One region of the Alteromonas sp. CI.11.F.A3 genome, then DNA from elsewhere that is predicted to be linked to it. Evidence: predicted binding sites of a transcription regulator. Region 1 holds the regulator's gene; the other holds the start of a gene.
What was found. Region 1 encodes LexA, which represses DNA repair genes until DNA is damaged. Its sites were predicted from a motif close to TACTGTATNNNNATACAGTA; they were not measured.
Positions count from the first base shown of each region.

Region 2: the regulator LexA is predicted to act here: its motif matches at 3,017-3,036, upstream of R1T43_RS05615 (putative DNA modification/repair radical SAM protein).

Region 1 covers NZ_CP136708.1:223,769-234,646, forward strand. The annotation lists gene R1T43_RS00965 (GNAT family N-acetyltransferase) at 1-478, opposite strand, end outside; gene R1T43_RS00970 (TonB-dependent siderophore receptor) at 760-2,874, shown strand; gene lexA (transcriptional repressor LexA) at 3,032-3,658, shown strand; gene coxB (cytochrome c oxidase subunit II) at 4,293-5,405, shown strand; gene ctaD (cytochrome c oxidase subunit I) at 5,415-7,028, shown strand; gene R1T43_RS00990 (cytochrome c oxidase assembly protein) at 7,153-7,740, shown strand; gene R1T43_RS00995 (cytochrome c oxidase subunit 3) at 7,766-8,662, shown strand; gene R1T43_RS01000 (DUF2909 domain-containing protein) at 8,690-8,899, opposite strand; gene R1T43_RS01005 (SURF1 family protein) at 8,933-9,640, shown strand; gene R1T43_RS01010 (hypothetical protein) at 9,633-10,178, shown strand; gene R1T43_RS01015 (COX15/CtaA family protein) at 10,187-10,878, shown strand, end outside.
Region 2 covers NZ_CP136708.1:1,317,249-1,328,126, reverse strand. The annotation lists gene R1T43_RS05625 (SIMPL domain-containing protein) at 1-696, opposite strand, end outside; gene R1T43_RS05620 (TIGR03915 family putative DNA repair protein) at 839-1,633, opposite strand; gene R1T43_RS05615 (putative DNA modification/repair radical SAM protein) at 1,662-2,903, opposite strand; gene R1T43_RS05610 (multidrug efflux RND transporter permease subunit) at 3,206-6,328, opposite strand; gene R1T43_RS05605 (efflux RND transporter periplasmic adaptor subunit) at 6,328-7,569, opposite strand; gene R1T43_RS05600 (hypothetical protein) at 7,877-8,038, shown strand; gene R1T43_RS05595 (LysR family transcriptional regulator) at 8,025-9,134, shown strand; gene R1T43_RS05590 (hypothetical protein) at 9,214-9,660, opposite strand; gene lpdA (dihydrolipoyl dehydrogenase) at 9,796-10,878, opposite strand, start outside.

The sequences.
Region 1 (10,878 bases):
TGGTGGCAGTACCTTTGTAATGCATAGCCACATCGCAGCGTTCATAAGCACAACCAAATTTTTGCATGATTTCTTCACAATGAACAAAGCCATTTTTCTCATAAAGATGAATGGCGGCCTCACACTTCTTATTCGTTAAAAGAAATAACGTATTAAAAGCAATAGCAGGGGCGTTATTCAATACATATTGCAACAAGCCTTCGCCTACTTTTAATCCTCTTGCTTCACTGACCACACCCATCTTAGTAAGTTCGAATACCCCATCCCCTTTTTTCATTAATGCGCATGTACCTACAATGCCAAAATCGGGATGTTCAGCAAACCAAATGTATCCACCCTTGTCGATAATATTACACTGAGGATTGCCAATAACGGCCTCATCAACGCTCTCTAAACGAAACATCTTGGTGATCCACTCTCTATTTATGCGGTCAAAATGAGGGGCTAGCTCGGGGGTATAGTCGAGGAAATGCAACATGAGGAATTAAATACTCTGATTAAAGATAAATAGAAGAAAGGTTACTTTATGCCTTAATGCCAAACTTGTCACCTCGGCGCAAACCTAATTAAAGGTGCTGCTCTTATTCATTATTGCTATCTAAACAGACTGTCTAGTTAAGCTGACGCTTTCATTTATAACAAAAGTTTAATTTTTATTAATACACCTTTTAATTATAAATAAATCTGACTAGAATCCGCTATAAATAAGAATATCTATCATTTTCAATACTGTTTGAATTATCACTTGAGGAGACTTGCTTGAAACTTGGTAAAGCAACTATTTCTACTGCTGTTTTATTGGCGCTTTATGGCACACCTGTTTTTGCACAAGACACTATGTCTGAGTCAGATGAAAGCGTTGAGCGTATTACCGTACGCGGCGCATTCTTCGGCCAACAAGTCGCCACAGCGGTTAAAACCCCTACATTATTAGTTAACGTGCCACAGTCAGTATCGGTAGTAAGTGCACAGCAAATTTCAGAACAAGCACTGTTTAGTATTGCCGATGTTATGCAATACACGCCAGGTGTGAGCATTGGGCTGGGTGAAGACCATCGCGATCAGGTGACTATTCGTGGTCAGAACACTACTGCCGATTTCTTTGTTGATGGGCTTCGCGATGACGTTCAATACTTCCGCCCCCTATATAATTTAGAACGCGTTGAAATATTGCGTGGTGCCAACGCGCTTTTATTTGGTCGTGGCGGCGGCGGTGGTGTCGTTAACCGTGTGACTAAAGTGGCCAGTAGCGCAGAAGACTTCACCACACTGTCAGCAGGTATAGATACCTTTGGCGCTGGCTCTATTAGTGTAGATACCAATAAAGCCATAGATGCGAACAATGCTTTTCGTTTTAATGGTGTGTTTGACAGTATTGATAATCATCGTGATTTTAAAGATGGTGAACGTTACGCCATTAACCCTACCTACACATGGATGGCTTCCGACGACACCACGGTTGTAGCATCTTACGAATACGTAAACGATGACCGGTTAGTAGATAGAGGTATCCCTTCATTAGATGGTGCGCCGCTAGAAGGCTATGACGATACCTACTTTGGTGATCCCGACTTCAACAATACCACGCTTGAAGCGCATATTGCCCGTGTGCGTGTTGATCACGCACTATCGCAACATTGGAACTTAAACGGTACCGTTCAGTTTGCTGACTATGATAAAGCTTATCAAAACTTGTACCCCGTTAATTTTGATGCTGATGCAGGTACGGTTACCTTAGACGGGTATCGTGATACCACTACTCGTGAGAATGCGTTGGTTCAATTAAACCTTATTGGGCAGTTTGCCACGGGTGATATTAACCATACCTTACTGACGGGAATGGAGTACGGCAGTCAAGATACAGAAAACGCGCGCCGTGATGCGTTTTTTGCCGATAGCCAAGACGACCAAGTATCCTTCGTGTTTAGCGATCCACTCGTTATTCCTTCAATGACGCTAACAGACCCGGTAAGAGATCGTGCATCAGAAGTCACCTTTACTTCAGCTTTCGTACAAGATGAAATTAAGCTTAACGATAATTGGATTGTGGTGGCCGGTCTTCGCTACGACAATTTTGATATCGATGTGGTAGATAGCATTGAAGTAGCAAACGGTGCTGACGACGGTAACGATGGTTTTCTATCAAGCTCTGATTCACAAGTGTCGCCTCGCGCTGGTGTAATTTACAAGCCAGCGGAATCAGTATCGATTTACGCCAGTTACAGTAAATCGTTCTTGCCTCGTTCTGGTGATCAATTCCTTTCGCTCTCGCTTTCAAGCCAAGCGCTGGAAGCAGAAGAGTTTGAAAATAAGGAAATTGGTGTTAAATGGAATCTCACTGACTCGCTAAGCGTGACAGCAGCGGCATTTGAAGTTGAACGTGAAAACGGTACAGCGCAAGATCCTAACAATCCAGAAGCGTCTATTTTAACCGGTACCGAAACCAAAGGTTTTGAAGTGCAGGTGGTGGGCAAACTTTCAGAGCGTTGGGCAATCAATGCTGGTTATAGCAACCTCGATGGTGAAGAAATGGGCCGAATTGTAGATGGCACATTGGCGAACCGTGATTTAGCACAGCTTCCAGAGCATATGCTGACGTTATGGAACCAGTACGAAGTAAACGACAAGTGGCGTGTTGCATTAGGCGTGATTTATCAATCAGAGCAATACGCGTCATTAAATAACACCGTTGAATTACCTGATTTCGTTCGTGTAGACGCTGCACTTTATTACGATTACAGCGAAGATGTTAAAATTCAGCTTAACGTGGAAAATTTATTCGACGAAGATTATTTCCCGTCAGCGCATAATGACAATAATATTGCTACCGGCGAGCCGCTTAATGCCCGTGTAAGCTTGCAATATAAGTTCTAACTACTACAAATAGTAGTGATATACAAAGCGGCCTTCATGGCCGCTTTTTTCGTTAAGGCTAGCGCTAATTAAAAATCATGCTTAGTCAAGCTTTGTGCTTGTCATTTCCTTTTAGGTGTATATACTTACAGGAACTGTATAGACAGACAGGTCTTTTATGCGCCCACTCACAGCAAGACAAACAGAAGTTCTCGAGCTTATAAAAACAACCATGCTCGAAACTGGCATGCCGCCTACCCGTGCAGAAATTGCCCGTCATTTAGGTTTTCGCTCTGCGAATGCCGCTGAAGAACATTTAAAAGCATTGGCCCGAAAAGGGGTCATTGAAATTCTTCCAGGTACTTCCCGTGGTATTAAATTAAATATCCCCCTTGAAGATGAAGCTCCTGAAGAAGAAGGGCTACCTCTTATTGGCCGAGTAGCTGCGGGCGAGCCTATTTTAGCGCAAGAGCATATTGAATCTCACTATAAGGTCGACCCTGCTCTGTTTCAGCCTCACGCTGACTTCTTACTTCGTGTAAGCGGTATGAGTATGAAAGACATAGGTATACTTGATGGTGACTTGTTAGCCGTGCACCGCACTACGGATGTCCATAATGGGCAAGTGGTAGTAGCACGTGTTGATGAAGACGTTACCGTTAAACGCCTTGAAAAGCGTGGTCGCGAAGTATTACTTCATGCTGAAAATGATGAATTCTCTCCTATTAAGGTCGACTTAGCTTCAGAGCCTTTTTCCATTGAAGGGATTGCCGTTGGTGTTATTCGAAATGCTGACTGGATGTAACCTTTTAGCTATTTAATAAAGAAAGCGGCTTATAGGCCGCTTTTTTGTATGTTTAATATACCTTGCTTGTACAATAATCTTGTTTAAGCCTAAGAAATACCTTAAAAGCCAGCAGATCTGGCTCCCACATTTTATCTTCTATTTATGTCACCCTTTTTGGTACTAGCGAATACTATTTCAGTCATCTATTCTGTTTGAAAAACATTCACTATTAAGTGACTACCTTTTGATTATAAGAAACTTATAGCCATCTTCTATTTGCCTATCTCGTTCAAAATGAGCGTTTCAAACGGGCACACTAATTACCCGTATAGCGTCCATACGCTGTGACGTGAGTCATTTCTCTTACATACAACTTTTGGTTAAAAATTGAACGCTGTAATTGTTTTTTCTTAGAAAAGACTAGACTTGTGCGTTTTATTGAGCAATTCTTATACTGTATTTAACAAAATAATAACAATAGCTGTAACTTTGCTTTACAACTAAGGCTAGGTCTTTCAGTTAAAAGTTGGATTTCGGGTATCAGTTGCCAGAAGCGCAGCGCAACCAGTGCGTAATGCTTCTGTTATAACGGAGGTGTTGAGTGAAACGAGTAACGACACAAGCGGCAAAGTGGCTCTGCGGGCTTCCACTTTTGCTTACCTCGCCACTACTGTTTGCTGATGTAGCAACGGGCGAAGGCTCTTCCATAAATTTGCGCCGAGGCGCAACCGACATAAGTGGTCAAGTATACGACCTCCATATGTTGATGTTCTTTATTTGTATCGCAATTGCCGTTGCGGTTTTTGGGGTTATGTTTGCCTCAATGTACTTACACCGTAAATCCAGAGGGGCGAAACCCGCTCACTTCCACGAAAATGTAAAAGTGGAAATTGCATGGACCGTAGTCCCTTTCATTATTCTTATTCTAATGGCTATTCCTGCGGCCAAAACCCTTATTGCGATGGAAGATACCAGTGAGCCCGATCTTACTGTTGTCGTAACTGGATCTCAGTGGAAGTGGCATTACCGATATATGGACAGAGACGTTGAGTTCTATTCGTTAATGGCAACTCAGCGAGAACAAATTGAAAACAAATTCGAGAAAGGCGCGAATTATTTGCTTGAGGTCGACCGTCCACTGGTGATCCCCACAGGGCAAAAAGTGCGCTTTCTTATTACCTCAGATGACGTTATTCACTCGTGGTGGGTACCAGATTTTGCGGTGAAAAAAGATGCTAACCCCGGATTTATCAATGAGTCTTGGGCAAAGGTAAACGAGCCTGGTATTTATCGTGGGCAGTGCGCCGAGCTTTGCGGAAAAGATCATGGCTTCATGCCAGTTGTGGTCATCGCTAAAGAGCCTGCCGAATTTGATGCGTGGATGGATGAACAAGAAGAAGCCGCTCGCCAAGCGAAAGAAGAAGAGCAACGTTTACTGTCAATGAATATGTCGATGGATGAACTTATGGATGAAGGCAAGCGGGTTTATAACGCCACCTGTGCAGCTTGCCATATGCCTAACGGCGAAGGGTTACCTGGCGTTTTTCCTGCGCTTAAAGGCAGTGAGATGGTTCTTGAAGACCAAACTGCCCATATCGATATTGTGTTAAACGGTAAAACCGGAACGGCCATGCAGGCGTTCGGAAAAATGTTAAGCCTGAAAGACATTGCGGCTGTGGTGACCTACGAGCGAAATGCGTGGGGTAATAACACGGGCGATATGGTGCAGGCCAAAGATGTTAATGCCGTCGTTAATGGGAACTAGGAGTGCGTAATGAGTAAAGCAACTGATGTCATTGCGCCGGATACCTCGGCGCATCACGAAGATCATGACCATCATAGTCATATTCCAAAAGGAATAACCCGATGGTTGTTTACCACTAACCACAAAGATATAGGCACCTTGTATTTATGGTTCGCCTTTATCATGTTTTTAATTGGTGGCGCCATGGCAATGGTGATCCGCGCTGAGCTATTTCAGCCTGGATTACAAATTGTTGAGCCAAACTTCTTTAACCAAATGACCACGGTGCACGGCCTTATCATGGTATTTGGTGCGGTAATGCCAGCCTTTACGGGGCTCGCAAACTGGCTAATTCCTATGATGATAGGTGCACCAGATATGGCTCTGCCGCGAATGAATAACTGGAGTTTCTGGATATTACCCGGTGCCTTTCTGATATTACTTAGCTCGCTCTTTTTAGAGGGGGGCGGCCCAGCATTTGGGTGGACCTTCTATGCACCGCTTTCTACCACCTACAGCGGCGACTCGACGGCGTTGTTTGTGTTCTCGGTACATATTATGGGTATCTCATCCATTATGGGGGCGATTAACGTCATTGTGACCATTTTCAATATGCGTGCCCCTGGCATGACGTGGATGAAAATGCCTTTATTCGTATGGACTTGGCTCATCACTGCTTTCTTACTTATTGCAGTAATGCCGGTCTTGGCGGGGGCTGTCACCATGGTGCTGACAGATAAGTTCTTCGGCACCAGCTTCTTTGATGCGGCAGGTGGTGGTGACCCCGTTATGTTCCAGCATATCTTCTGGTTCTTTGGGCATCCCGAGGTGTACATAATGATATTGCCAGCCTTTGGTATTATCTCTCAAATTGTCCCTACATTTTCTAGGAAGAAGCTGTTCGGCTATGCCTCAATGGTGTACGCCACAGGCTCTATTGCGCTGCTGTCTTTTGTGGTGTGGGCTCACCATATGTTTACCACCGGTATGCCGGTGTATATGGAAATGTTCTTCATGTTTGCCACCATGCTTATTTCGGTGCCAACAGGCGTGAAAGTGTTCAACTGGGTGGCGACCATGTGGCGCGGCTCTCTTACCTTTGAAATGCCCATGATGTTTGCCATTGCGTTTATCGTATTGTTTACCATTGGGGGCCTGTCAGGATTAATGCTGGCCATCGTGCCCGTCGATTTCCAATACCACGATACCTATTTCGTGGTCGCACACTTCCATTACGTTCTGGTCACCGGTGCCATCTTCTCGATTATGGCTGCGGTGTACTATTGGTTACCCAAGTGGACAGGAAAAATGTACCACACGGGGCTCGCAAAATGGCATTTCTGGTGCTCACTTGTGTCGGTAAATGTGTTGTTCTTCCCTATGCACTTTGTGGGGCTAGCTGGTATGCCACGTCGTATTCCTGACTACGCCTTACAATTTGCTGACTTTAACAAATGGATAAGCCTTGGCGGCTTTGCCTTTGGGTTGTCGCAGCTCATCTTCTTAGCATTGTTAATTAAGGCCTGTAAGAAGCAAGGTGAGCCAGTATCTGCTCAAGTGTGGGAAGGTGCTGAGGGACTAGAGTGGGAAATACCTTCTCCAGCACCCTATCACACCTTTGAAACGCCGCCGGTTGTTAAATAAGAATAAGAAGTAATGCCAGTAAGGTAAGTAGAACAAGCAGTACAGGTAATGAAAGCAAAGCAGGCAAAATAGTCGCTAAATTGTGATCATGTATCAGCACAAAAAGTAGGCACGGGAGGTAACCATGACACAAACCAATGCAAACAACAAAATGGTGATAAAACTCGTCGTTATTGTGTTTGGTATGTTTGGTTTTGGGTTCGCCTTAGTGCCACTTTACGACGTATTTTGCGATGTTACCGGTATTAATGGCAAAACCGAAAATACCGCAGCGGTATATGAGTCTATCGAAATAGATGAAAGTCGTGAGGTAACGGTGGAATTTATAACCCGCACCAATACCGGTATGCCGTGGGAATTTCGAGCGCAAACTAGCCGTATGAAAGTACATCCAGGGGAACTTAATACGGTGTCGTTTTACGTCAGAAACCCGGCATCTAACAATATGATGGCGCAAGCTATTCCGTCGGTTTCACCAGGTATGGCGGCGCTGTATTTAAATAAAACGGAATGCTTTTGTTTTAATCAACAGCCTTTAAGTGCCGGGGCTGAGGCGTACATGCCCATGCAGTTTTATGTCGATCCACAGCTTCCTGAAGATATTAGTTATTTTACTGTGCAATACACCCTGTTTGATGTGACCGCGCGAGCAAGTGACATGAAAACAAAACCGAATCCCTACATGGTCCCTCAACCTGAAAGTGGTAAATAACAGGTATTGGGATAAGGAGAGAGTAATGCAGCAAGAATATCAGAAATACCCAGATTATCAGAAATACTATGTACCAGCACAAAGCCCATGGCCGATTGTCGGTGCGGTGGCGCTATTTTTAATTGCCGTTGGCGCGGGCAACTTTGTCATTGAAGCCACTAAAGGTGAATCAGGCTATGGAGGTTATACACTTCTCGCTGGGTTTGTCGTATTGATGGTGATGTTGGTTGGCTGGTTTAAAAACCAAATTGATGAGTCTATGTCTGGGCTTTATAGCGACCAATTAGGTCGTTCTTATCGGCAGGGTATGAGTTGGTTTATCTTCTCTGAAGTTATGTTCTTTGCCGCTTTCTTTGGCGCGCTCTATTACGCCCGATTCATTTCAGTGCCTTGGTTGGGCGGTGCATCAAATAACGCGATGACTAACGAAGTGTTATGGCCCACCTTTGAAGCAATGTGGCCGCTTGTATCAACCCCCGGGGGCATTACTACTCAGGAAATGAGTGCGGTTGGCCTACCCACCATCAATACCGTTATTTTGCTTATATCATCGGTCACATTGCACTTTGCTCATGTTGGTTTAGAGCAGAACAAACGCAAGCAACTCACCGTCATGTTAGGCGTTACTATCTTGTTGGGAATTGGTTTTTTATTCTTACAAGTTGAAGAGTATGTTCACGCCTACCGCGACCTAGGGCTAACGCTACAGTCAGGCATTTACGGTAATACCTTTTTCATGCTGACGGGCTTTCACGGTATGCACGTGACGCTTGGCACCATCATTCTGATTGTTATGTTTTTTAGAGTGCTAAAAGGGCATTTTACGCCGCATAACCACTTTGCCTTTCAAGCCGGAAGTTGGTATTGGCACTTTGTTGATGTGGTGTGGGTGATGCTTTATATCTTTGTTTACGTTTTATAAACGCCGATAAAAAAACGCAGCCAAACCCTAGTACGGTCGAGGGTTTGGCGTAATTAAACCGGTGCCAATTGCCACTAAAATTAAAATCACAATAATGGCAGAAGTGAGCACCCTGCGACCGATGTATTTACTCATTGGACCGTCTTTGGGATCGTTTTTCATCATGACTCGCATGGCCATAAAAAGGTTAACGATCATGAAAAGTACCAACGCAACCAAGATTATTTTTATCAACATATAAACCTCAATAGTAGTGTGCAGGTTGGCCAAATGAATCAGGTGAGAGCATCCAAATTAATCGCTATCGTCATTACCAGTTTATGTGTAATGGCGATGTGTAGCTTGGGGTTCTGGCAACTAGATCGAATGGCACAAAAGCAACAACGCATAGCTAGCATAACCGAAAAACAGGGGAAAGAAAGCTTGTCGCTCATCGATGCCCTTTCTATGAAAGAGCCCGAAGATCGAACCGTTTCTTTTGAAGGTACGCCAAACGGTGACAAGGTGTTATTGCTCGATAACCAAATACATGAACAACGGGTAGGTTACGACGTGCTGGCGCCAGTGCAAACCAACGCAGGGTGGGTTTTGGTTAACTATGGTTGGTTGCCTGCACCAGATTTATCACGCTCGCTACCGGCTGTGAAAATTAGTCACCACTCACAACAATTTGAAGGAGTGGTGAGTCTGCCCAGTCATAACCCGTTAGTAAAAGAAACGCTTACATCAGCATCACGCTTTCCAGCACGTATTCAGCAAATTTCAATTAGTACCGCCAGTGAATTGCTATCACTTAACTTATTACCTTATGTAGTAGTACTTACCGCAAAGAATGACCTTTTTGTTAGGCGTTATAACAGTGTTGTCATGCCGCCTGAAAAGCATTTGGGTTATGCCATTCAATGGTTTGGTCTTGCTATCGCAGCCGCCTTGATTGGCGGTTTCGCAATTATGAAAAAAGGACGTCAATATGAGTAATCCGGCCTCGAAGAAAACCTTAATTATCATGGTCGCCGTGTTCGTGCTACCAGTAATTTTAGCTAAGCTTGCGTTAGAGAATGACTGGTTCAACCAAGGTGCTACAAATAAAGGTGCGTTGCTGCAGCCTACCATTGATGTTTCATCGCTTTTAGAAGGCACAGAGCCAAAATGGCGCTTGTTGTATGTCTTGCCCGAAAATTGTGATGCCATTTGTGAAAATGCATTGTTTAGCATTAACCAAGTGTGGCTGGCGTTAGGCAAAGAGTCTGACAGGGCAGAAGCTTTAGTTTTGTTCACTGGAAAAAGTGATGTAACAGCACTAGAGCAACTTTCTGAGTACGCCAACGTGCATACCTTGAGCCTCAGCGATGCCCCTATCACCAACCTTAAACAGCAAAGTGTGTATATCGTCGATACCTTAAATAATGCCATGTTGTATTACCAAATAGACAGTGACAGAAGCACTGCTGTAATGGAAAGTCGAAGTATGCTGGCCGACATTAAAAAGCTTCTGAAACTGTCTCGGATTGGGTAGGAGATGCTATGAAAAAACTGGTGCTGTTTAGCCTTTTTCTTGCTGCAATAGTCATCATTTTAGGGGCCTATACTCGCCTTACTGATGCTGGCTTAGGCTGCCCTGATTGGCCGGGATGCTACGGTAACCTTACCGTGCCGTTAAGCGATGCGAAAGTTGCCGCAGCCAATACGGCGTTTCCAGAGCGCCCTGTGGAAGCGCACAAAGCATGGAACGAAATGATTCACCGCTATTTTGCAGGGGCATTAGGGCTATGTATTTTGGCCATTGCTGTTATTGCAGTAAAGCAGCGTCATAAGGGTACACCCGTTAAGCTGCCTTTATTGCTGCTCGGTCTTGTGACTTTTCAGGCGGCGCTTGGCATGTGGACAGTCACCCTTAATTTATTGCCTGTGGTGGTTATGGGGCATTTGTTAGGAGGCTTTAGCGTATTAAGTTGTTTATTTTTACTTTATTTACGCCTTAGAAAGCACAGCTCAGTTAGCGTGCAACAACCCAAAAGCACTACGGCGCTACCATTAAACGAGGGTGCCTATTACCCGGGTAAAAACAACAAGCTGACTGCAATGGCATTTTTAGGTATGGCTATCTTAGTAGGGCAAATCGCCTTAGGCGGCTGGACATCAGCTAACTACGCAGCCCTCGCCTGTACCGATATGCCAATTTGTGAGCCTGGCTGGCAGCAGCGGTTAAATTTTCA
Region 2 (10,878 bases), 1.1 Mb from region 1:
ATAGTCAATAGTCGAAACTACCCGTACCTGCTTGATATGTGGGTGATGATGGTCTCTACTAGAGATAGAAAACCGCCCCTGATTAGCCCGTTTTATTTTCCCTAACGTACTTTTTGAGTCTTGCGCGAACTTTTCAGCAACCTCTCTGGCATTAACGGTGGCTTCCTCAATCATTGCCGGCTTTACTTCATTTAAACGCGTAAATACATAGTCAGGCTGTGCCTGATAGTGTTGATTGGTTAGCACAACACCAGACTTTAATAAGCTACCTATCTGGCTCATGACTACGCGTACTTTTTCGACCTCGTTTGAAAACACGGTAATGGTTTGCACTGCGGTGTAACGAAATGGCGCTTTTTCTGTGCCGCCATATTGCTGAGCTAGTTTATCGGTAATCTCTGGCTTACCAATGGTAATACCCTCTTTGGCAATACCCTTGCTCTGTAAGAAGTTAGACACTTTGATGCTGTTTGTTTCTATCTGATTGTACAGCGCGGGTAAATCATTGCCTGCATCAACAAATTGAATAGGCCAAATTACGCGATCTGCCACGTATTCTCGTTCTGACAACCCTTTAACGGTAACTACCCTGTCCCACGTTTGCATGTCGTTTAGCGCCGAAGACACCTGTTGACCCAATATGCCAAGCGCACTCACCATGCCTAATGCCACTACCACTGCTGCACCTATCTTCATAACTCTCGTTCCAGTTTTTATTGTTGATAGTGCTAGCTTACGTTCTGTTGGAGTCGAATTTAGGGAGGAAAAAAGCCAAAATTATTGATACTTAACGATACATAATGACCAAATGTGGCCGCAAAGAGGCTGAAGAAATGTATTAGCGTTTATTCCCATCAATTATCATTTTGCGCGCTCTTGCATCCGAATTTCGAATCATATCGTCAATCAATGCTGTTTCAGGCATATTCTTCCAGTACTTTTTGGGCATTGAGCTTAACATCGCACATTTTTTGATGCGGGCGGGATTAAAAATATTAGCGTAATAAGTGAGCCAATATTTTTCGATACGGTCGTCATCAGGGAACACGCTAGGATCGGGGTTGTCTTCTAAAACTAGCTTTTCAGTATCCCAATGGGCAGCCCGGTAAGGCGTCAAAATAGACCACCGCATATTTTTAAAGCGAGTTTGGAAGAAGTCGAGTTTAATCTCTAAGCTAAAATGTTCCGGTTCATACCAAGCGATAAAGTGCTCTTGTCCGTCATGGTTAACTTCTCGAAATCTCAAAAAAGCACTTATTTTATACGCATCGCGTTTTACTGCTTTGGCTAACGTAATAAGTTGCATGACATCTTCATCAGTTTTTAACTGAATAAGATTTTTGTTTTCGAAAATAACACGCCATAACACCCGATAGCACAATGCGAAGCGGCTAGCATCTTGGTGACACAGCGCATATTTGATAAGCGTTAAGACTGACTTGGGAATGGTGTGTTTCGCTTTTGACTTACTGGCTGTTATAAGTTGTTCCCCGCCGCCAAACAAGTCGTCTTGTATAGACTCTGAAGTTTGCCAAATAATGTTTTCAGGGGGGATAGATAGCGCCAAGCATTCTCTTGATGCTGTGCGCCACTCTTCGTATCCTGGCACTGAAGTGATGGTGATTGTTTTCATCTTATTCTTACTGCTAATCCTAATTCAATTAGGCACTAAATAGCTCGAACTGCTTTGGCTGTTTGAATTGCAACTCAAAGTTATTGCTATCGAGTAAATGAATATTTGGCGAGTAGTCGCTTACGCTAATAAAAGGTTTCAGCTTTTGTAGAGGCAGGCGCATTTTAGTAAGATCCATCCAGCTAAGCTTTGCATAACGACGAATAGTCAGAATTTTTTGTACGGTGCGAGCACCAAGGCCAGGTACCCGTAGCAACATCAGTTTGTCGGCTTTATTTAAATCGATTGGAAACACATGACGATTGCGTAGTGCCCAGGCAAGTTTAGGATCATGATCCATATCTAGCATGTCATCGTGCAATATTTCATCAAGCTTGAATCCATAAAAACGCAAAAGCCAATCAGCTTGATAAAGGCGATGCTCTCGAATTAAAGGCGCTGGCTTTAGCGGTAAAACCTCAGACGCATCTGGTATTGGCGAGAATGCTGAGTAGTAAACGCGGCGTAGCTTTTGTTTACTATAAAGTTTTACGCTCGTGCCTAAGATAACTTTATCATTAGAACCATCGGCTCCTATGATCATTTGAGTAGACTGCCCACCTGGGGCAAAGCGAGGAGGACGTTTACCTGTATGCGTTTTATCTACTTTATGCTCAGCAATTTTGTCTTTCAGCGTATCCATTGCGCTATGAATAGCGCCTAAATCTTTTTCTGGTGCGTACTTGTTTAAAGAAGGTTGGGTCGGCATTTCTACATTAATGCTTAGCCTGTCGGCGTATAAGCCCGCTTCGGCCTGCAGTTCCGGCGAGGCATTGGGAATTGTCTTAAGGTGGATATACCCCTTAAACCCGTGATCGAGGCGTAAAGATTTGGCAATACGCACCATGCTTTCCATTGTAAGGTCTGGGGAACCCACAATGCCTGAACTAAGAAATAAGCCTTCGATATAGTTACGCTTATAAAAATTCAGTGTTAGATCTACGGTTTCTTTCACAGTGAAACGGGCACGTTGAACACTACTCGATACTCTATTGATGCAATAGTGACAGTCGTAAATACAGTAGTTCGTCATGAGTATCTTTAACAAAGAGACGCAGCGCCCATCAGGGGTAAAACTGTGACATATACCTGTACCACCGGTAAGAGAGCCTATGCCCGTTTTATCGGTTTTGCCAGCCTTTCGTTTACCTGCAGAACCGCTTGCACATGAAGCGTCATACTTGGCTGCATCTGAGAGGATTTCGAGTTTTTGAATCAGTTTGTCATGCATCGCAGATTTGTACTTTCTCTTAGCAAATACACAGCGTCAGTGGGTTCAGTAATCACTGATGAAAAAAGACGTGTGTATCGACAATAGCGTTTTCAGAATATAAAAACGTTATATCATGTATAAATATACAGTACAAATGCATTTTGCTATCAATAGTCTGCTACCAAAAAGCAGAGCGCAATAGGTTTGCGCCACTGCGCCCTTCTCCCCCAGCGCCTACCATAAAAAAAGGCCACTTAAATAAGTGGCCTAAAGTGCCTCCAAAGTACGAGGAGGAGGCAACGCTTGGGTAAACGGGAGAGTTAACCGTTACGTTTCAACAAATAGTAAAATACAGGAGTAAGAATTAAGCCAAACACGGTTACGCCAATCATGCCTGAGAATACTGCAACCCCCATGGCTTGGCGCATTTCTGCACCCGCGCCTGTGGAAAGCACCATAGGCAACACACCCATAATGAAGGCTATAGACGTCATTAGGATTGGGCGAAGACGCAACTTACTGGCCTCTTTAATGGCGGATAGCGCATCCATGCCGTTGTCTTGTAGCTCTTTGGCAAATTCCACAATAAGAATGGCGTTTTTAGTGGCTAGCCCCACCAACACAATTAAGCCAATTTGGGTAAATATGTTGTTGTCGCCGCCATATATCACCACACCAATTAATGCGCTCAGCAAGGTCATGGGTACAATCAATATAATGGCCAGTGGTAAGCGTAAACTTTCATACTGCGCTGCCAAGACTAAGAACACTAACAGAACCACCAGCGGGAAGATAAAGGCCGAGGCGTTGCCTGCCAATATTTGCTGATAAGTTAGCTCGGTCCATTCGTAGGTCATACCTAATGGCAGGGTTTCATCAAGAATTTGCTCTATTGCTGCTTTGGCTTGATCAGAACTGTAACCCGGCGCCGGAGAGCCATTAACTTCAGCGGTGACATAGCCGTTGTAATGCATCACTCGGTCTGGTCCTGCGCTGTGCTCAATATTTAGGAATGAACCTAGCGGGATCATATCGCCTTTATCGTTTCGCACTTTAAACTGGGTGATGTTTTCAACATCTTGGCGGTACTGAGCATCGGCCTGAACATTTACTTGATAGGTTCTACCGAACAAGTTGAAGTCGTTCACATACACCGAGCCCAAATACGCCTGCATGGTGTCAAACAAGGTGCCTATGTTTACCCCTTGGCTAACGGCTTTCTCGCGATCTACATCCACATTTAACTGAGGTACGTTAACCGTAAAGCTAGTGAAGTTACCGGTTAATGCAGGGTGCGCCCACGCTTTGCCAATCACTTCTTGGGTTACTTTTTCAAGTTCAGCAAAACCTAAGTTTCCTCTGTCTTGCACTTGTAGCCTAAAGCCACCGATGGTGCCAAGACCCATTACCGGTGGTGGCGGGAAGATAGCCACATAAGCACCTTTAATAGAGCCAAATTGCTGGTTCAATTGCATAGCAATAGCACCGGCTGATAACTCTGGGCTTTGACGCTCATTGAACGGTTTAAGCGGCGTAAACAACACACCCGAACTTGGGCTGTTGGTGAAGCCGTTTATGTTCAACCCTGGAAATGCCACTGCATCAGATACACCTGGGTGTTCCATTGCAATACGCGACATTTCACGTACAACTTCCTCGGTTCTATCTAACGACGACGCATTAGGAAGCTGTGCAAATGCAATAAGGTACTGCTTATCTTGAGGCGGTACATAACCGGTTGGTGTGTTCGCAAACTGGAAGTAGGTTAACCCTAATAAACCAGCATAAAGCACCACTACCACACCGCTTTTGCGAATAAGCCCGCCTACAGCACCAGTGTATTTTTTCGCACCGCGATCGAACATTTTATTAAATGGCGTAAATACAAAGCGGCCAAATACTTTATCCATACTTCGGCTTAGCCAATCTTTCGATTGCCCATGAGGCTTCAATAACAAGGCCGATAATGCCGGGCTTAACGTTAATGAGTTAATCGCCGAGATAAAGGTAGAAATAGTAATGGTTAACGCAAACTGCTTATAAAACTGACCGGTTAAACCGCTCATAAAGGCAGTAGGGATGAATACCGCAGCCAATACCAAGGTCGTGGCAATAATAGGGCCAGTGACTTCTTTCATGGCTTGAACGGTAGCATCGAATGGCGCTTTACCGTCGGCAATATTTCGCTCTACGTTTTCCACCACCACAATGGCGTCATCAACCACAATACCGATAGCCAGTACCAAGCCAAACAACGATAGTGCATTTAACGAGAAGCCCATCATTTGCATAAACGCAAAGGTACCTACCAATGAAATAGGCACAGCCACTAAAGGAATAATAGACGCGCGCCAGGTTTGTAAAAACAGAACTACTACTAATACAACCAATAGCACAGCTTCGAATAACGTATTAACCACAGCCTCAATTGAACCACGTACGAATACGGTAGGATCGTAAACAATGTCGTATTCCAACCCTTCTGGAAACATCTTTTCAAGCTCTGCCATGCGAGCACGCACGTCGTCAGAGATTTGAATAGCGTTAGAGCCGGGAGCCTGAAATATAGGTAATGCAGCTGCCGGATTGTTATTTAGCAATGAACGCAAGGTGTAATAATCGGCACCTAACTCAATTCGGGCTACGTCTTTTAAACGGGTAATTTGGCCATTATCGCCCGTTTTAACGATGATATTTTCAAATTCACTTTCATCTTCAAGGCGACCACGCACGTTAATCAGCAATTGAAACTCACTGGTACCCGTAGGCTGTGCACCAAGGCTACCGGCCGCTGCTTGTTGGTTTTGCTCAGAAATAGCCGTAACCACATCGCCAGGGTTCATTTGCAGTGAAGCTAACTTGTTTGGATCTAGCCATACACGCATGCTGTATTCACCAGCACCAAATAAGCGCACTTGCCCCACGCCTTCAACTCGGGCTAGTTCGTCTTTTACGAATTGGTCGGCATAGTTCGACAAATAAAGCATGTCGTAACGTTTATCAGGTGAAGTTAAATGTACTACCATGGTCAAGTTAGGCGATGACTTCTCGGTTACAATTCCTAAGCGCTGTACTTCCTGTGGCAATCGCGGTGTGGCGCGGTTAACACGGTTTTGAACCAGCGTAGTAGCATCATCAGGATCGGTACCAATAGCGAACGTAATAGTCAGGGTCATACGGCCATCTGACGTAGCTTGAGATGACATATAAATCATGTCTTCCACGCCATTAATCTCTTGCTCTAATGGCGTAGCCACGGTTTCGGCAATAACTTTGGGGTTCGCGCCAGGATAGTTAGCCGTTACCACTACCGTAGGCGGCACCACTTCTGGATATTCTGTTATAGGAAGCTGCCAAACAGCGATGGCGCCACCAATGAAAATGAGCAGGCTTAGAACACCTGCAAAAATAGGGCGGCGAATGAAAAATTGCGAGAAATTCATTAGTTAATTCCAGTACCCGCTGCGCTACCGGTAAGGGCGTCAACGTTAGCCAAATTTGTTACGTTATCTACACGAGACTGCCAGTTTTGCAGGCTTGCTAGTGCTTCTTTATCACCCATATCAACTTGGTTTGGCGCAACAACAGCACCTGGGCGTACGCGCTGAAGGCCATCTACTACAATGGTGTCGCCAGCCACTAAGCCACTTTTAATAATGCGCATACTGCCTACTTTGTCACCCAAGGTAACGGCGCGGTATTCCACTTTGTTTTCGCTGTTTACCACCAACACAAATTTGTTGTTTAGGTCGGTGCCAATCGCTTTGTCTTTAATTAAGATACCTTGTTCGTTGGTATCTCCAGCTAGTTTCAAGTGAGTAAATAAACCCGGCATTAGGCGACCGTTTTCGTTGTTGAAAACTGCGCGAACACGCAGGGTGCCAGTATTGCCGTTAACTTGGTTATCTACGAAGTCGATTTGTCCCCAATGGCCGTAATCTTGCTCATTGGCAAGACGCATAGCCACAGCTTGGTCGTTAACCGCTGAGTCGGCTTTATCATCACTACTCACGTAATTTAGGTACGTTTGCTCATCAATATCGAAGTAAGCGTAAAGCTGATGAGTAGACACGATGCTAGTCAGCTCTGACTGCCCAGCTGTTACATAGTTACCTTCAGTGATGTTTGCGCGAGAAACACGGCCAGAAATTGGCGCTTCAACACGAGCAAAACCGCGGTTCAAGCGGGCAACGTCTAACGCCGCTTTTGTTTGGTTAATGCTAGCAAAAGCTTGATTCTTACCCGCTAATCGCTCATCTAGCACTTCTTGCGAAACCGCTTGGGTTTTACGAAGCTTTACGACTCTGTCGTAGCTTTGCACAGATAAGTCGTAACGGCTTTTTGCTTCTTCAAGTTGCGCGGTTAAACGCTCAACTTCTGCTTTAAAAGCACGGTTATCAATAAGGAACAGCGTGTCGCCCTGCTCTACATATTCGCCTTCCTCAAACGCTACAAATTCAATGTAGCCTGAAACACGAGGGCGAAGCGATACGGTTTGCGGAGCTTCTAAACGGCCAGTAAAGCTGTCCCATTCAGTTAAACGCTGCGAGACCACTGGCGCAACATCTACAGGAATGCCTGCATTCGCATGCATTTGTTGGCCAGGATCCGTATCGTCGCTACCACATGCGGCGACAAGCGCTGTTAGGCTTAGAATTGCCAAAAATCGAGTTAAAGTCGTCATTGCAAGAGTCTCTAAAAGTGTGAAGGCGTGCATTATGCACATCGCAATACAATAAAAATAATTATATTTTCGTATGCAACACATCATAAAATGATATATATTGAGAAGTATGAAATTTAGGCTATTTTGCTCAAGGTGTTACATGTAATTTGGCAGCACGATATGAAGCAAATAAAGGTAGAGACAATACTTAAACGCGCCGTGTAGCGATAAACTCACGTGATAAAAAGCGATGGGTACACCGCGTGTTTAAGGAGTATTCCTTACCTCGGTTTTATATCGTACTAAGGACGAGGTGAGGAAATACGTGTCTCGTAAACGTGAAGCAGCCCTCAATCGCATGGATGCGATTGCGGAGCGCCCATGGATGGGTTTACCACGTGTTTACGGCGTATTTCCTCTGCTCGGCCTAATATACTGGTACAGAACTAATTTACGAATAACCGGAGAGACTGATGCGTCCACATGATTTAAATTTATTGATGATATTTGATGCCATCATGACAGAGGGCGCGATTACCCGAGCTGCTGATAGATTGTCGATGACCCAACCAGCTGTCTCGAACGCCCTTTCTCGCATGCGTACCGCATGGAAAGACGAGTTATTCGTAAAGGATGGCCGTGGTATCCAACCTACCTCGTTTGCCACCAACTTATGGAGCCAAATTCAAGGCCCATTAGGGCAACTTGAAGTTGCCGTCAGCCCGGCGGAATTTGACCCTGCTACGGCCAAGCGTACCTTTCGTATATCAGCCACCGATAGCATCGTTGCCATGGTGTGGGGGCCGCTTCGCAAGGTAATTGAAAATGAAGCGCCAGGTATTAATATTCACGCTATTCCCAGTTACGATTTAGGCACTGATAAGGTTTTAAAAGACGCAGAAGCTGAGCTGACCTTTTCTAAATATCATCAACCAGATGCTGTGATACGTACCGAGCACGTATTAGATCCTAGTTGGGTAGTGGTGATGCGCCCCGACCATCCGCTAGCTAAAGCACAGCTTACTCTTGAAGACTTTATTGCCGCAGATCACCTGTTGGTGTCGGTAACAGGTGATGTCACCGGCCCTACCGATCAGGTATTAGCTAACATGGGGTTAAAACGCCGTATTGCCATGTCGGTCAATCAGTTCTACAACGCCACGCCGCTGCTAAAAGAAAGTAACTTGATTTGTGTTGCGCCATCACTGGTCGTTGAGAAGGAAATTTTCTCTGGTGAGCTTGCGGTATTTGAAACACCCGTTGAAATTAAAAGCTTACCAATGTCTGTAATGTGGCACAAACGCCAAGACTTAGACGCAGGATTACAGTGGTTACGCAAACTCGTCGTGAAGTTTATTCGAGAGCGTGTAGAACGCCATGAAATGCTGCTATCTCAGTGTTGTCGAAAAGCATACTGCGCTGAGACAGTTAAGCGTTTTTTGGCGCAGCGTAATAATATGGACAGCGGCGACTTTACACCATCACATATAAAGCATGATGAAGCATTAGAGGTTGCCGAAACAGCAGATATTCTGAACTTAGATAAAGCCGTGAATGATGCGAAAGGAAAAGTAACCGCATAGTGTTTTGATAAGCGTTATTGGTGTCTCTTTGCGATAAGCCGCTATTACCCCTGTGATAGGCGGCTTTACCCTCTTAGCGTTACTTGTACTTACACCCTTTACTGGCAAGCCACGCTAATCCATCTTTTTCATCAACACAAAAGAAATAGTCGATTTCGGCTGCCAAATACACCCGCTCAAACTGACTTTGCACCAGCGCTGGAATGTCAGCGTTGTTAACCACTAAAGCGCAGGCTGACATACCGTATATTTTGCGAAGTTTAATTGAGTCTATCAGGATAGTTTCTGCTGCTGGGGTTAAAATACCCGTGCCAAGAACAAAGCCAAGAAAGCCCCATTTTTGCCCTTTAAGGCTAATAACAATATCTTTTACGTCGTTATGATATTGCTTTAAAATCTCTTCATTAACCACGCCTCGTCCGTCTACACGTAGCACACTACCTATGAGCGCAATATCATATTCGGCGTGTTTGGTTTCTGCATGAGAGGTGTTTTTTCCAATAGTATGAATGTTGCTCGGGACCATTTTGTCTCGTTTAAAACTAACTGCTAACTACCTTCACTAATAATAGGCGCTACCTTTGCATTACGCCAAGTTAGCTTCGCTAAAAATAAAAAAACCCGCCAAATGGCGGGTTTTTGCGTTAACTACTAAGCTAACTTACTTCTTTTTCTTTGCCTTAGCGTTAGGCAAATCGGTAATACTACCTTCGAAAATTTCAGACGCTAGGCCGATTGACTCGTTTAGCGTTGGGTGAGCGTGAATAGTTAATGCAACATCTTCAGCGTCTGCGCCCATTTCAACAGCAAGACCAATTTCGCCAAGCATTTCGCCAGCGTTAGTTCCTACCATTGCGCCACCAAGTACACGACCGGTGTCTTTTTCAAAAATCATTTTAGTCATACCGTTAGTGGCATCAGAGGCAATGGCGCGACCTGAAGCAGCCCATGGGAATACGGCTGTTTCGTAGCTTAAACCTTGCTCTTTCGCTTCTTTCTCGGTAACACCAACCCAGGCAACTTCCGGCTCAGTGTACGCTACTGAAGGAATACCACGTGGGTCGAAGTAATGTTTCTGTCCGGCAATAACTTCAGCAGCAACATGACCTTCGTGAACCGCTTTATGCGCAAGCATAGGTTGGCCTACTAAGTCACCGATAGCGAAGATATGTTCAACGTTAGTACGCATTTGCTTATCAACGTTAATAAAGCCACGGTCGTCAACGTTAACACCAGCAGTGTCTGCGCCAACCATTTTACCGTTTGGACGACGTCCAACAGCAACTAACACTTTGTCGTAGCGTACTTGCTCTGAAGGTGCATTTTTACCTTCAAACGTTACATACAAGCCGTCTTCTTTTGCTTCAACCGCAGTTACTTTGGTTTCAAGCATGATGTTGAATTTTTCTTTATAGTCTTTCATAAAGACTTTCATGATGTCTTTATCAGCAGCTGGGATAAGCTGATCTAAAAATTCAACAACGTCAATTTTTGAACCTAGTGCTTCGTACACTGTACCCATTTCTAGGCCAATGATACCGCCACCAAGTACTAGCATTTTCTCTGGAATATCTTTCATTTCCAAAGCGCCAGTAGAATCGATGATACGATCGTCTTCTGGAATAAACGGCAAGCTTACTGGTTCAGAACCTGCTGCAATAATCGCTTTTTCAAAAGTAATAGTAGTAACGTCGTCACCATTTTTTACTTCAAGGGTATTAGCACCGGTAAATTTACCGTAACC